2 regions of the Micromonospora sp. HB375 genome follow, and region 1 is predicted to be linked to the other one. Evidence: riboswitches for the same ligand, from Rfam matches in the RefSeq annotation. Region 1 holds a riboswitch; the other holds the start of a gene.

Region 1 (7,648 bases):
GTCGCGGCCCGCGTACTGATGAGGCGCCCGTCAAGGGCGAGTGGAGGTGCTCGCGTGAGCCTGTCGATCGTGAAGTCGGTGCGGCCGGGTGGTGTCGTCCAGATCGCGCCCCGTGGGGAGATCGACGTCGACACCGCGTACGAGGTGCGGGAAGCGATCGCCGAGGTGCTCGCGAAGGGCCGTCCCTCGCGCATCGAGCTGAACATGCGGCTCGTCACGTTCATCGACTCGGTCGGCATCAGCGCCATGGTGGCCGGCTTCCAGACCTGCGAGGTCAGCGGCGTCAAGCTCGTGGTCACCGAGCCGAGCCGGTTCGTGCACCGGCAGCTCTGGGTGACCGGCCTGCTCGGCCTCTTCGGCGCTCCCGAGCCGTGGTTCGCCGACGACACCCCCGAGGTGCTGCCCGGCGCCTGAGCGCCGTTCGCACCCCCTGCGGCCAGGGGACCTTCTACCCGTTGCCAGCCCGGCGTCGGTACGGGACGATCGTCGCGACGTACGACGGCGAGGGGGCCCGCTTGCAGAGCAGCGACAGCTTCAGCTACACCGTGCAGGCCCGGTGCAGCCGGGCCGACGCGGTGGCACTGCTGGGTGACCTGAGTCGCCAGGGCGAGCTGCATCCGCTGATCGTCCGGGTCCGGCAGCTGCCGGCCCGGCCGGGCGCGCTGGCCAGCTACGCGATCACCGACCGGCTGCAACTGGGCCCGCTGCACTTCCCGGTCACGTACCAGGCGGACGTGCTGGTCGCGAGCGAGGACGAGGTGGTCACTGTCGCCCGGCAGCAGCCGGCGACGACGGTGCGCAACCACACCCGGCTACGCGACGAGCCCGACGGCACCGTGCGCATCGACGTGGAGATCACGCTCACCGCGCCGGCGCCGCTGTTCGGGTACGCGTTCCGCCAGGCCCGGGCGGCTCACCTGAGCCTGGCGGCCCGTCTCGGCGCGACGCTGGAGGGCCGGCCCGATCCGGCCGGCCCCCCGGGAGCGCGCTAGTACACCGACAGGTGCACGTGGTTGGTGTGGTCGCTGGACGGGTCGCCGTTGCCGCCGCTGTACGACTTCCACCCGCTGCTCGGCAGCCAGATCTGCTTGAACCAGATCACGTAGAGCACGGCGAGCGGGTCGGCGTTTCGCACGAAGTACGCGGCCAGGTTGTTGCCGTACGTCCGGTCACCGCCGCTGGCCACGCCGCCGAAGCCGTTCTTCTGGGCGGCGAAGTCGCAGGCCCGCCCCTTCGGGTGCTCACCCGAGCCGCTGGGCCGGTGGCACGAGACGTACCTGGTGAAACCGGCCGCCTTGGCCTGCTGCAGCGCGTGCAGCGTCCGCGGGGTGATGCAGCCGTTGGCCGGGGTCGGGTCGTTGACGCTGCACGACTCCGACGGCCACGAGCCGTCCGAGTTGCGTGGCGCAGGCTTCGCGTTCTTGCTTGAGGTGCCCTGGACGCTGCCGCCGCCGCCGCTGCTGTTGTTGCGGGCGGAACGTTCGTTGGCCACTTCGAGCGCGCGCTCGGCCTGCTCCTTGCGCTTGCCCATCACCTCGACCTGCTTGCGTTGCTCGCGGATCTCGGTGTCGAGCGCGGCCCGGGTGCGGGTGGCCTCGTCCCGGGTGGTGATCAGCTCGCGCACCGTGCGGTCCTCGTGCGCGGCGACCTGTTCCAGCGTGGCGGCCCGGTCCATGAAGCCCGCCGGGCTGCTGCTGTCGAGCAGCGCCGCGGCGGTGCCGAGGCGGCCCGCGCGGTACGCCACCCCGGCGATCTCACCGACCTTGGCGTCACGTACGGCCAGCTCGGCGCCGACCTTCGCGAGCTGGTCGTTGAGCTGCTTCTGGCGGTCCACCGACCGGTTCAGCGCGGCCTTCGCCTCCAGCCAGCCCTTGCTGGCCGCGTCGAGTTGGGCGCGCAGCTCCGGCGTGCCGCCCTCGTCGTCGCCGGGCGCGGCGGCGAGCAGGGCGGTCCGGGGCGCCGCCGAGGCGGGGGAGGCCGGAACGGTCGCGACGCCGACAGTCAGCGTCGCGACGAGCAGGGCCGCCAACCGGGCGGCCGTCCGTCGTACAGGTGCCACTGGGGGCATTCACATGTCCTTCCGTCAACCGCCGACCGGGTTAGCTGACGGGTTCGGGACGGAAGATCCCTACCGCTGACGCGGATGCACCCCACGTACGTGGTTCCCCGGCTCGCCCCTTCGGGCGATTAGGCGACGGCCACCCCACCTGCGCCGGTGACGCCGGTGGCTGCGGCCGCGACCGAGCCTACCGGCGCGGCCCGGGCGTGGCTCCGTTGCGCAGTGCCGCATGGTGGGGCAAAACCGACATAAGTGTATAGCAGTCACGGTGATTTAAGTCTGCCCTAATCACCACTCGGTCTTTCCGCACACTCCGGCTGACGCTCCGGGTTCGACCTGCAACGTGGCGTGATCGATGGAGAAGTCCTCGTGCAGCGCCGTCCGCGCGGCGGCCAGCACCCCGGCCGGGTCCACGCCCGGGTCGGTGGTCAGGTGCGCCGAGGCCACCTCCATGCCCGAGGTGAGCGTCCAGACGTGCAGGTCGTGCACCTCGGCCACGCCGGGGACCGCGGCCAGCCGGTCGTGCACGGCGGTCACCTGGAGGTGCTCCGGCGCCGCCTGCACCAGGATGCGCACCGCGGCCCGGCCGAGCCGCCAGGTGCGCGGCAGGATGAACAGGCCGATCCCGACGGCGACCAGTGGGTCCGCCCACCACCAGTCGGTCACCGCGATGACCAGCGCCGCGGCGATCACGCCGAGCGAGCCGAGCAGGTCGCCGAGCACCTCCAGGTACGCGCCGCGCAGGTTGATGCTCTCCTTCGCCCCGGCGCGCAGCAGCGCGAAGGCGACGATGTTGGCGAGCAGGCCGAGCACCGCCACCACGAGCATCGGGCCGGCCAGCACCTCCGGCGGCTCGCCGAAGCGGCGTACCGCCTCGATCAGGACGTAGACCGCGACGGCGCCGAGCAGCACGGCGTTGGCGAGGGCGGCGAGCACCTCCAGCCGGTAGAGGCCGAACGTGCGCTGCGGGTCGGTGCCGGCGCGCCGGGTGGCGGTGATCGCCGCGAGGGCCATGCCGATGCCGAGCACGTCGGTGAACATGTGCCCGGCGTCGGAGAGCAGGGCGAGCGAGCCGGTGGTGAAGGCGGCCACCGCCTCGACCACCATCAGGACGGCGAGCAGCGCGAACGCGGCCCAGAGCCGGCCTGCGTGGCGGTGTGCCGCGTTGGCCACCGCGCTGCTGTGGTCATGACCTGCGCCCACGCCAACACCCTCCCTGCCGCGTACCGGCCGGGCCCAATGTATGCTCACATCGCTATGTATGCAAGTGAACTGTGGGTGGCGCGGGCGTGGCCCCTCACCCCACCGGGTCGAGCGTGGTGAGGCGCTGGGTCGCCCGGGACAGCGCCACGTAGAGCGTGCGCACGCCCGAGCCGGGATCGGCCCGGATCTCGCTCGGCGCCACCAGCACCACGCCGTCGTACTCCATGCCCTTGGCCTGGAGGCTGGTCACCACCTGGAGCCGGCCCGCGCCGAGCGCGCCCAGCCAGCCGGCCACCTCGTCCCGGCGCGGCACCGGCGTGATCACGCCGACGGTGCCCTCCACCTGGCCGAGCAGCGCCTCGGCCGCCTCGACGGTGGCCGCCGGCAGCTCGGCGGCGGGCACCGTGCGCTCGACCGGCGGAACGCCGGTGGACCGGACCGCGTCGGGCAGCGGCAGATCCGGGTAGAGCCGGCGGATCTCCGCCGCCGCCACCGCGAAGATCTCCGCCGAGTTGCGGTAGTTGGTGGTCAGCTCGTAGCGGTGCCGCTTGCGCCGGCCCAGCGCCTGGTCCCGGGCCCGGTCCAGCTCCTGCGGGTCGCCGGTCCAGGCCGTCTGCGCCGGGTCACCGACCACCGTCCAGGACGCCAGCCGCCCGCGCCGGCCGATCATCCGCCACTGCATCGGCGAGACGTCCTGCGACTCGTCCACCACCACGTGCGCGTAGTCGCGGTAGTCGGCCGGACGCTCCCGCGCCGCCGCGCGGGCGGCGCGCTGCCGATCGGCGTACGTGCTCAGCTCGCGCACGCCACCGGCGAGCTGGTACGGGTCGCGCTTGGGCCGGGCCCGCTGCACCGGCTTGCCCAGCAGCGCGTCCAGCTCGTCCAGCAGCGCGATGTCCGCCACCGTCAGCCCGTCGGTCGCGAGCGTGCGGTACGCCTGCCCGAGCAACCGGATCTCGGCCGAGGAGAGGATCCCCCCGGCGTAGCGGCGCAGCCGGTCCGGGCGGGCCAGCCAGTCCAGCACGTGCCGGGGGTGCAGCCGGGGCCACCACGCCTTGAGGAACTCGCGGAACTCCGGCCGCTCGATGATCTCGTCCTCGAACGCGGGCTGCTCCGGCAGCCGTCCCACCCGCAGCGTGCGGGCCTGCGCGTAGAGCGCGGCGAGCACCGCGTCGAACGCCGCCCGGCGTACCTCGTTGCGGCGCGCGCCCCGGGCCAGCGTCCGGTCCCGGATCGCGTCCAGCGCGGGGCGCTCCAGGCGCAGCAGCTCACCCCGGTACAGCAGGCGCAGTTCGGCGGGGTAGTCCGGCACCGCGTCGCGGACCGCGCGTTCCAGCACCCGGCGCATCCGCAGCGAGCCCTTCACCGCCGCCACGTCCGGCGGGTCGGTCCGCGACGCGGACAGGCCGGGGAAGAGCGAGCCGAGCGAGTGCAGCGTGGCGGTCTCCTCGCCCAGTGAGGGCAGCACCGAGGCGATGTACTCGACGAACACGCCGGACGGGCCGACCACCAGGATGCCGCCGCCGGCGTACCGGGCCCGGTCGGAGTAGAGCAGGTACGCGGCCCGGTGCAGCGCCACCGCCGTCTTGCCGGTCCCCGGGCCGCCGGAGACGATCGTGACGCCGTTGCCGGGGGAGCGGATCGCCTCGTCCTGCTCGCGCTGGATGGTGGCGACGATGTCGCGCATGCCCCGGCCGGTGGCCCGGGACAACGTGGCCAGCAGCGCCCCGTCACCGACCACCGCCATGTCCGGCGGCGCGGCCTCCGGGTCCAGCAGGTCGTCCTCGATCCGGGTGACCTTCTCCGAGGCCGACTGGATCGTGCGCCGGCGTACCACGCCGCGCGGCTCGGCGGGCGTGGCCTGGTAGAACGCGGCGGCGGCGGGCGCCCGCCAGTCCACCACCAGCGTCTCCGCGTCCACGCCCCGCACGCCCAGGCGGCCGACGTGCAGCACCTGCCCGGTACGCAGGTCCAGCCGCCCGAACACCAGCCCCTCGTGCTCGGCGTCCAGCACGTGCCGGCGCTGGGCGGCGTGGAAGACCATCGCGTCCCGCTCGACCAGCGCGCCGAAGTTGCCGACCCGGGCCAGCCGGTAGCCCTCCCGCTCGGCGTCGGCCGCCGACCGGCGCAGTTCGGCCAGCCGGGCGTACACCCGGTCGAGGTGGCGCTGCTCGGCGGCGATCTCCCGGTCCAGCGTGGTCTGGTCGGTCAACGCGGATGCTCCTGTGGTCGGACGGCACGACGGGCTGAATGAGGGTACGGGCCCTCGGCAACCGCAGCGCCGGGGCATGCCGTCCGCGTGGCGTACGTCAGTGCCGTTCCGGAGCGGGAGACGCTCAGAGGCGGGCCGCCGGACGGCCGGTCAGCACCCGGTCCAGCACCCCGGCCACGGCGTCGTTCACCTGGTCCGGGCGCTCCATCATCAGCATGTGACCGGCGCCCGGGCAGACGGTCAGCTCCGTGGTGGGCAGCGCCGCCGCGATCGACTCGGCGCACGGCGGCGGGGTGAGCCGGTCCCGGTCCCCGACCAGCGCGGCGGCCGGCAGCCCGCCCAGCGCGGCGAGCGTCTCCAGCCGGTGCTGCGCCCCGATCGAGGCGCGGAACCCGCCGATCGAGCGCAGCGTGGCCCGGGCCACCGCCGAGGTGACCAGCCGGATGTCCGCCGGGTCGCAGCGGTCGCCGAACAGCATCCAGCGGATGCTCGGGCGCAGCGCGCGCAGCAGCGCGTGCGGTGGCCGCCAGCCGCCGCACCGGGCCAGCACCCCGGCGCCGGTGGTCTCGGCGAGCCGGATCAACCTCGTGATGCGGGGGGACAGGCCGTAGACGGTGTGCGTGTGCCCCTCGGCAGTGGTCGAGACGAAGACCAGCCCGGCGGTACGCGCCGCGAACCGGTCGGCGTGGCGGTGGGCGTACTCCATCACCGTCATTCCGCCCATCGAGTGCCCGACCAGCACGATCGGCCCGGACGGGGCGATCTCGTCGACCACGGTGGCGAGGTCGTCGCCGAGCTGGGCGAGCGTGGCGTCGCGCAGCGCCAGGCAGCTCGACCGGCCGTGGCCGCGCGCGTCGTAGGTGACCAGGCGGACCCGGTCGCCGAACCGTTCCCGCAGCTCGGCGACCTGCCGGTGCCAGCTGCGGCCGTCGAGCGTCCAGCCGTGCAGCATCAGCACGGTGACCTCGGCGTCGACCGGCCCGGTGACCGTCACGTGCAGGCGTACGCCGTCCGGAAGCCGCAGTTCCATGTCGCCACCCCCGAGCCCGTCCGGTTTGCGTCCACCGGGTGTCCCGGCGGTGACACCGGCGTTACCCGTCATGACACCACGGCAACCGGGGCGGGGAGAAGATTCGCGTCCGGCCTATGGACGAGCCGGACGCGCATCCACCGGCGATCCGCCACCGGTGAGGTGACGCTGCTGCCGCAGGAGCAGACGCGAAACCGCCCGCCGGGTGATCCCGGCGGGCGGTCGCGGTGGTGCGGGTGAAGGGTGCTCAGCCCTCGAAGACGCCGGCCTCGACCAGGCGCTTCTCGGTGGCCTCCCAGCCGTGGTCCGGGTGGGCGGCGGCGAGGCCGTTGATCTCAGCCCGGATCTTGGCGGCGTGGCCGGCGGCGGCCAGCACCCGGATCTCCTCGACGAAGGCCTCGGAGTCGGTGCGCAGGTGCGCGGTCTTGCCGTTGGTCAGGTTGCGCACGTAGGCGTGCTTGCCGCCGTTGAGCGGGATCAGGTACTTGAACTCGCCCAGCACGCTGAGGGCGCCACCCTGGCCAGCCTGGCCGGCCCGGACTGACGCGCGCGCGGTCTTAGAGGTGTTGCTCGCCACGGAGGTACTCCTTGCAGACGTACGGTGGGGACGGAAAGCCGTCCGGGGGCTGTGCGAGTGACGCCCGGGTTGAGCGCCTGCCCGCGAAGATGTACGGCGGCACACAGAACCGCCCAGAGAACTGTACACGACCGCGACACCTGGCTGGTCGTCGCGGCGTCAGAGGGCACAACCGGCTCCACCTCCCGGGTATTTCCCGCCGGCTGGGACCGGCGAATTTTCCGATTCGCTGGCGCACCACCAGTCACACGGGTCATCATGTGTGTCCAGGTACCACTCGGTAGGACGAGGTCGTAGGGGAAGACGCACCTCGGCTCACCGGGAGGTCACCGTGCCAACGCGTGGCGTCGTATACGTCCACTCGACCCCGCTCGCCGTGTGCTCGCACGTCGAGTGGGCGATCGCGCGCGTCCTCGCCGCGCCGGTCAACCTGCACTGGACGGCGCAGCCCGCCGATCCGGGCGCTCGTCGCGCCGAGTGCGGCTGGACCGGCAGCCCGGGGACCGGCGCGGAGCTGGCCGCTGCCCTCCGGCAGTGGCCCATGATCCGTTTCGAGGTCACCGAGGA
Region 2 (7,648 bases), 1.6 Mb from region 1:
GGCGGCGAGCTGGCCGACCCGGCCCGGTTCACCCGCATCCTGGCCGACCGCCTGGCCCGCGGCCTGTAGCCCGACCCGACCCGGCCCGCTTGATCGACTCCACTACGCCGAGGTGGCGGTACCTGGGTGCCCCCGATGCCTCCACCTCGGCGAGCTGGTGTCGATCAAGCGCCGGGAAGTCGATCCGGGTGGTTGTCGGGTCAGTCCTTCGCCGGGCTCGTGCGGGCGGCTGGCTGCCGCTTGATCGACTCCAGCTCGCCGAAGTGGTGGTATCAGGCGGGCTCTGACCCCGCCACTTCGCCGAGCTGGTGTTGATCACCTGGGGCGTCCCGGAATGAGGAAGATCGATCCCAGTTGGAGGGACGCTCGGGGCTCTAGATGAGTGAGGGCTCTGGCGGAGATGGTCTTGCGGGCCCGCGTCGGCGGGGCGGCCCCAATGCGCAGGTGTCGAGCGGGTGGATCTGACGGAGCGCCGCTTGGCGAGCGTCGGCTGATGTCGGGCTCTTGTCGAAGGCTGTTGATCGGCTGTGTCCGGGCGGTTGTCGTGGCTTGTGCTTGATCGACACCATTGCGCCGAAGTGGCGGCATCGGACGGGTTCTGACCCCGCCACCTCGGCGAGACGGGTCTGTTCAGGGGAGCGCGGGGTAGAGCGCTGCCACCCCACCGGACAGTCCCGCCTGGACCCGGCGGGCGACGTCGTCGGCCAGGATCTCGTAGCTGCCGGACTCGATGCCGTCGGCGGCGAGCCGGGCGACGTCGGCCGGGTGCGCCTTCGGGCCGGGCACGGCGGCGGCCATCTCGGTGTCCATGTAGCCCACGTGCAGCCCGGCGACCCGGACGCCCCGGCCGGCTAGTTCCAGGCGCAGCGCGTTCGTCATCGACCACTCGGCGGCCTTGGCCGCGCCGTACGCGCCGACGCCGGGGATCGTGAACCAGGACAGCGCCGACAGCACGTTCAGGATCGTGCCGCCGCCGTTCGCCGCGATCCGGGGCGCGAACGCGCGTACCACCGACAGCGTGCCGAGGTAGTGCGTCTCCAGCTCCAGCCGGATCTGCGCGAGGTCACCGTCGAGCAGGTCGGCGCCGGTGCTCACGCCGGCGTTGTTCACGAGCAGCGTCACGTCACCGGCCCGCTCCGCGGCGGCGGCCACCGAGGCGGGGTCGGTGATGTCGAGGCGTACCGGGGTGACGCCGGGCAGGTCGACGGTGTCCGGGTTGCGGGCGCCGGCCCAGACGGTGGCGCCGCGCGCGACGAGTTCGGCGGCCAGGTGCCGGCCGAAGCCGCGGTTGGCGCCGGTGACCAGGGCGGTGCTTCCAGCGATCTTCATGTCTCGCTCCGAGGGGTGGGAAAGGAAGGTGGGTCAGGCGGACAGCAGGCCCGGACCGGGCAGGACGGCCAGCTCGCCGGGCGGTACGTCGTGTCCGGCGTCGCAGCGCAGCCGGGCGTGCACGGCCGCGCCGCACTCGTCGTGGGTCAGCCGGACGGCCGGGCCGGCCTCGTCGGCGGCGTACGTGTCGCCCCACTGCCGCAGCGCGACCAGCACCGGGATCAGGTCGCTGCCCTTGGCGGTGAGCACGTACTCGTCGCGGGTGCGCTGCCCGGGCTCGCGGTAGGGGCGCCGGTCGAGCAGCCCGTCGGCGACGAGCTGCTTGAGGCGTGCGGCGGCGACGGGCTCGCTGACGCCGACCCGCCGCGCGAAGTCGTCGAAGCGGCGGGTGCCGAACGACGCCTCGCGCAGCAGGAGCAGCGTGGTGCGGTTGCCGACCACCTCCAGCGCCCGGGCGATCGAGCAGTTGGCGGTGGACCAGGAGTCACGCTGGGCAAGGAGGTCCGTCATGGCGTCGACGGTACCCCCTGACTTAGGAAATCAAAAGTCAGCTACCTCACAGCTGGCCGGGGAAGAAGCCGTGCCGGGCCAGCGGCTCGACGATCTGGTGCTCCTCGTACGACAGGTGCGACAGCAGCGTGTCGGTGAGCAGGTCCACCGCCTCCTGGAGCTGCGTGAAGTCGCCGGGCCGGTGGACCAGTTCCACGAGCGCCCGGTCGACGCTCTCCACCACCCCGTGGATCACCACGTGTTCCTCCTCGAGGCGGTCGAGCACGGCCGCCAGCCCGGCCTCGGAGCGGCGCAGGTGCGGGAAGATCGAGGCGTCCTCCAGCCCGTGGTGCTGGGTGACCATGGTGCAGTAGGCCGCGCAGTACGCCCCGAGCGTCCAGTTGTTCTGCCGCATGGTCATCTCGTTGAGCGCCGCACGCGCCCGGCCCGGCGAGACGGCGCCCCGCTTGACCTGTTCCAGCAGGTCGCGCACCTGGGCCAGCTCCTGGCGCAGGTGGTCGTGCACGTCCACCAGGTGCTGCCCGGCGGCCTGCCCCCGGGGTGGGTAGACCTGGCCGGCCGGAGGCGGCGGGGCGGTCGGCCGGGTCGACTCGTCCCAGGGGCGGCGCGCGCTCAGACGTACCCCCGGGTCGGGGGTGGGGGTGACCGCCAGTGTGGCCGCGCCGCCGGTGGCGGCCGTGTCGTCGGCGACCGCACGGGCCCCGCTGCCGGGCGCGGTGCGCTCGGCGGCGACGAGTTCGCGGACCGCCGGCGCGACCTCCTGGGCGAAGATCTGGATCGCGCGCGGCTCGTCGCTGCCGAGGATGAACGTGGTGATGCCGTGCTCCAGCGTGAGCCCGGCCAGCTCCTCCGCCCACTGCGCCGGCGGCCCGGCCAGGAAGCCGGCCGACGAGCGCGCGAACGTGCCGTTCACGTTGAGCATGCGGCGGATCTCGGCCGGGTCGCGCCCAGCGGCCTCGGCGCCCTCGTCCACGAGCGCGTTCAGGGCGGGCAGCTCGTCGGGGCCCTTGGGCAGGTAGGACAGGGAGGGCAGCCAGCCGTCCGCGGCGCGGCCGACCAGGCGCAGCATGCGCGGCTTGTACGCGCCGACCCAGATGCCCACCTGATGAGCGGGTGCCGGACCGCGCTTGGCGCCGACCACGCGGTAGTGCTCGCCGTCGACGCGGATCATGCCGCGCCGGTCGGTGTCCCAGACCTCGCGGATCACCCGGATCGCCTCGTCCAGGGCCTGGACCGCCGCGCCGGGGGACAGGCGCCGCCCGCCCGTCGCCTCGATCGCGTCCCAGAACGCGCCCGCGCCGAGTCCCATCTCGACCCGGCCGCCGGTGAGCAGGTCCAGGCTGGCCACGCTGCGGGCCAGCACCACCGGCTGGCGCAGCGGCAGGTTGAGCACGTTGCCGGCCAGGCGGATGCGCTCGGTGACGGCGGCCACGTAGGACATCAGCGTCCAGGTGTCCAGGAAGCCCGGCTGGTACGGGTGGTCCTGGAACGTGACCAGGTCCAGCCCGACCTGTTCGCAGAGCGTGGCCAGCGCCACCACCTGGTCGGGCTGCCCGGCGGCGGGGGTGATGAAGCCGCCGAAGGTCAGCTCGTGTCCGTGATCGGTCATCCGTTCCGCCCTCCCGTGATCTTGCTCGGCCCTGCCACGGTAGCTCCACAGGTGGTAGCCCGGCCGGGTGAACACCGTCACAAGAAGTGGACGATCGCCGCAAACCGTCCTTAGCGTCGGTTTCGTTCGCATTCGCGGGCACCGCGGGCCGGAAACGCCAAATCCCGCCGCCGGCCCCGGTAACCGAACCTCGTGCGGGAGCGGGGGAACCACACGTTCCACGGTGCATCGTCACCTCGGGGTGAAGCCGCCACCGGCGGCCGGGCTCCTCGGCCCGAACCCGACAGCTCACCTCGTCGGCGTGGAGGAATCCACATGTCAACTGCATACTCGGCCCGAAGTCGCCGTACCGCTCTCGGTGCGGTGGTGACCGGCGCCGTCGTCGGCGTCGCGACCCTGTTCGGCCCGGCCGCTCCGGCCAGCGCGGGCGTCAACTGGGACGCGGTCGCGCGCTGCGAATCCGGCGGCAACTGGAAGATCAACACCGGCAACGGGTACTACGGCGGGCTCCAGTTCTCCCGCGCCACCTGGAACGGCTACGGCGGCCAGAAGTACGCCGCCCGCGCCGACCTGGCCAGCCGGTCCGAGCAGATCGCCGTCGCGGAGAAGGTGCTGCGCGGCCAGGGCATCGGCGCGTGGCCGACCTGCGGCAAGAAGGGCGGCTCGGCGAACGCCGCGGCGACCCGGTCCGAGCGGGCCGCCCCTAAGAAGGCCACCTCGAAGAAGTCCGCCCCGAAGCGGGCCGCCACGCGCAAGGCCGCGCCGGAGCGGGCCGTGACGACGGCGGCGCGGCAGCCGTCGTCCGGGACGTACGTCGTCCGGCGCGGGGACACGCTGTCGGAGATCGCCGTGGCGCAGCGCGTCGACGGCGGCTGGCATGCCCTGCACGAGCGCAACCGGGCAGTGGTCGGCGACGACCCCGGCCTGATCTTCCCCGGTCAGCGGCTGCGTCTGCGCTGATCTGGTCCGGACGCCCGGCCGGTTCGCTCCGGCCGGGCGTCCGACCGTCCGCGACACGCCGCGCCGCCGGTGTCCGGCCTGCTCGCGGCACCGGACGCCACCCGTGACGGCCGCTGACCGCGATTCGTCGGAGCCGGTTGCTAGGGTCACGATGATCGGCTCAGACGTGAAGAAAGCGCGGAAATGACCAACGATCCGTTCTCGGCGGCCGCGAGCATCGACGAACTGCTGACCCGCACGCAGCAGGCGCTCACCGCGATGCGCTCCCGGGCCTCGGAGCACGCCGACGGCGAGCCGGGCGACCTGCTGCGCGCCGAGGGCACCGCAGCCGACGGCCGGGTCCGCGCGGTCGCCGTTCAGGGTGGCCGGCTGGATTCCGTGACGATCGACCCGGACTTGGCCGGCGAGCCCCTCGACGTCCTGTGCGGACATGTCACCGCCGCCGCCAACGCCGCGCTGTCCGAGCTGGACGCCCGGGTCAGCGCGTCGGCGCGGGCCGACGCCGACGCGCTCGCCGCCCGGCTCGGCAGCATGGGTGACCAGGCCGAGCTGTTCGGTCGCGCGATGCACGAGGCGGCCGCGCGGATCCACCGCGACCGCGGCACGGCGTCCCAGGCCGGGCGTCCGGCCTGACCCGACCGCACACGGCCCGGCACGACGCGGCGCCGCCCCGGCACGCGGCGCCGCCCCGGCACGCGGCGGCGGCCAGGCGCGACGCGGCACCGCCCGGCACGACGAGGCGGCCGGCCGCCGGGAGGACGACGACCGGCCGCGCTACGCCACGGTCAGCTCAGGGTGACCGCGGTGTCGTCGACGACGAAGGACGTCTGCAGTGAGCTGTCCTCCACGCCGCTGAAAGAGATGGTCGCCGTGGTGCCTGCGAGTGACGAGATGTCGAAGGACCGCTGCACGTAGCCGGTGGCCTTGTTCAGGTTGGAGTAGGTGGCCAGCGTGGTGCTGCCGGCCTTGACGGTGAGCTTGTCGTACGCGGTGCCGGTGGTCGTCTCCGCGCTGTCGATGTGCAGCCAGAAGCTGAACGTCGCGCGGCATCCGGCCGGGATCGTCACCGACTGACTGAGCGTGTCGGTGTGCGACGAGCCGTACCCGTCCAGCCACGCCTTGTACGAGCCGCCGTGCGCGGCCTGGCCGCTGTCGGTGGTGATGACGCCGGACGAGGCGGTCCAGCTCACGTTGCCCGACTCGAAGCCGGGGTTGGCGAGCTTGTTGCCGGAGCAGCCGCCCGACGGCGGGGTGGTGGTGGCGGTCGGCGTGGGCGTCGGGGTGCCGCCGGCGCAGGTCGGCTCACCCGACTGGGCCGGTACGCTGACCGCCGCCCAGGCCGCCTTGACCGCGTTGAACTCGGTGCAGCTGCTCGGGTAGAGGTTCTTCGCCGCCTGCAACGTCCAGACGCGGTACTTCAGGTAGGACGAGGACGACGTCTTCAGCAGCATGGCGTTGTACATGATCTTGATGGCCTTCTGGATGCCCAGGCCGCTCACGCTGCTGCTGTTGCAGGTCGAGCTGGACGGCTGCCCGTTGGTCGGGCTGCTGCCGTTGGCCAGCAGGTAGAACCAGTGGTTGCCGGGCCCGGCCGCGGCGTGCACCTCGGTCGACGGGATGCTGCTGGAGTAGCAGTTCGGGTCGCCGAGCGCCGACGGGTTGTACATGTTGCGGATCGGGCCGGAGCCGACCAGGTTGATCTTCTCGCCGACCAGGAAGTCCGGCGCGTCGTAGCTGGACGGCTCGTTGGCGAACCACTCGGTCGCCGCGCCGAACGTGTCCGCCACGAACTCCTGCGTGCCGCCGCCGGAGATACCGCCGGGGGTGTTGTCGTCGATGCCGTGGCCGATCTCGTGCGCCACCACGTCCAGCGAGCCGATCCACTGACCGGCGGTGTTCTTGCCGATCTGCACCTGGCTGCCGTCGTAGTAGGCGTTCTGGTCGTTGAGGCCCACCCGGATCGGCCAGTAGCCGCCGTTGCCGTTGGCGCCGTTGCGGCCCAGCCACTGGGCGAGCATCTTGTGCTCGGTCTGCGCGGAGAACAGCGCGTCCACGCAGCCGGTCTCCTTGTTCGTGGCGGTGCCGTTGCCCCACACGTCGTCGGAGCCGCTGAACGTGGTGTTGTTCGCCGCGTCCTGGCAGCTCAGGTTCGTGACGGTCGGGTCCTTCATGGTGTACGTGGAGCCCGACTGGGTGGTGTTGAGCGTGAGCGGGCTGGGCCCGTTCCAGGCGCCGGTGCCGGTGCCGCGTACCACGTGCTCCTGCTTGCGCAGGACCGCGCCGGTACGGGCGTCGACGTCGACGGTGAGCCGGCTCGGGCCGTCCGCGCCGGTGCCACGTACCGTGGTCTCCCAGGCCAGCGCCGGTGCGGCGCCGAGCGTGTAGACGACGAGCGTGGTGCCCTCGACGGCGCTGACGGTCTTGAGCTGGGCGCGCGCCGTGGCCGCGGCGGCGGCCTGGGTCAGCGCGGGCGTGGTGGCGAGGGCGCCGATCGGCCGCTGCTGGGCGACCGAGGCGTACTTGAGGTTGCCGGCGGAGTCGGTGGCCAGCACGAAGTCGCCGCCGACCACGGGCAGGCCCTTGTAGGTGCGCTCGTACGGCACGTACTGGGTGCCCTCGGAGGAGATGACCGGCTTCTGGACGAACGCGTCGTCGGAACCGGCCTGGAGGTAGGCGGGGCGGTTCGCGACCAGCGCGCGGGTCGAGTCGGCGGCGGCCGCTCGGGCCTGGGCCGGGTTGGGGGCGGCGGGCCCGGGTGGCGCGGCCTGCACGGCCGCGGCGGTGCCGGCGGCGATGACGCCGGCCGCAGCCGCGCCGGTGAGCGCGGCGAGGCGAGGTGAGAGTTTCACGGAGGTTTGCTCCTGTTCTACAGGCGCGCCGCACGAGCCCGGTGGGGACGGGCGGCGCGGTGGTGCGAGGCAGGGTGACGGCCGGTCACCGGAGCTGCCGGCGTGGCTCCGGGTCGACAGATCGACCGTCGCGATTCGCCGGGGGTCGGCGGTTCGCTGGTGCACAATCACACGCCGCGCGAGCCGTGAGCAATGGGTGACCTGGGCAACGGCTGGCAGTCGGGCGTGTCGCCGCGCGCGTCGTCCCAGGCAACCATGATCTTCAATAGGCCCTGATCAGGGCGAACATTGCCGACAGTGGATGGGGGCCCGTGCAAATTGCGGACGTTGCCTATGTGCGCGAATGGCGCACATAGACGCGAGGACGCCGCCGCACGCGGGCCGCCACCGC

The links. Region 1 has a riboswitch for cyclic di-AMP ahead of J3R08_RS23705 (hypothetical protein). Riboswitches for the same ligand answer to the same signal wherever they lie in the genome.
Region 2: it holds a riboswitch for cyclic di-AMP, as region 1 does, so the genes downstream of both, J3R08_RS17360 (transglycosylase family protein) here and J3R08_RS23705 (hypothetical protein) in region 1, are expected to answer to the same signal.

Annotation. Positions count from the first base shown of each region.
Region 1 is NZ_JAGGJO010000001.1:5,399,699-5,407,346, reverse strand. It holds gene J3R08_RS23715 (STAS domain-containing protein) at 55-414, shown strand; gene J3R08_RS23710 (SRPBCC family protein) at 456-992, shown strand; gene J3R08_RS23705 (hypothetical protein) at 989-2,068, opposite strand; cyclic di-AMP (ydaO/yuaA leader) riboswitch at 2,073-2,204, opposite strand; gene J3R08_RS23700 (cation diffusion facilitator family transporter) at 2,348-3,262, opposite strand; gene J3R08_RS23695 (AAA family ATPase) at 3,357-5,474, opposite strand; gene J3R08_RS23690 (alpha/beta fold hydrolase) at 5,599-6,504, opposite strand; gene J3R08_RS23685 (hypothetical protein) at 6,752-7,081, opposite strand; gene J3R08_RS23680 (DUF3145 domain-containing protein) at 7,413-7,648, shown strand, end outside.
Region 2 is NZ_JAGGJO010000001.1:3,775,398-3,783,045, reverse strand. It holds gene htpG (molecular chaperone HtpG) at 1-69, shown strand, start outside; gene J3R08_RS17375 (SDR family oxidoreductase) at 631-1,329, opposite strand; gene J3R08_RS17370 (helix-turn-helix domain-containing protein) at 1,363-1,839, opposite strand; gene J3R08_RS17365 (LLM class flavin-dependent oxidoreductase) at 1,886-3,448, opposite strand; cyclic di-AMP (ydaO/yuaA leader) riboswitch at 3,620-3,765, shown strand; gene J3R08_RS17360 (transglycosylase family protein) at 3,764-4,408, shown strand; gene J3R08_RS17355 (YbaB/EbfC family nucleoid-associated protein) at 4,592-5,041, shown strand; gene J3R08_RS17350 (M4 family metallopeptidase) at 5,194-7,257, opposite strand.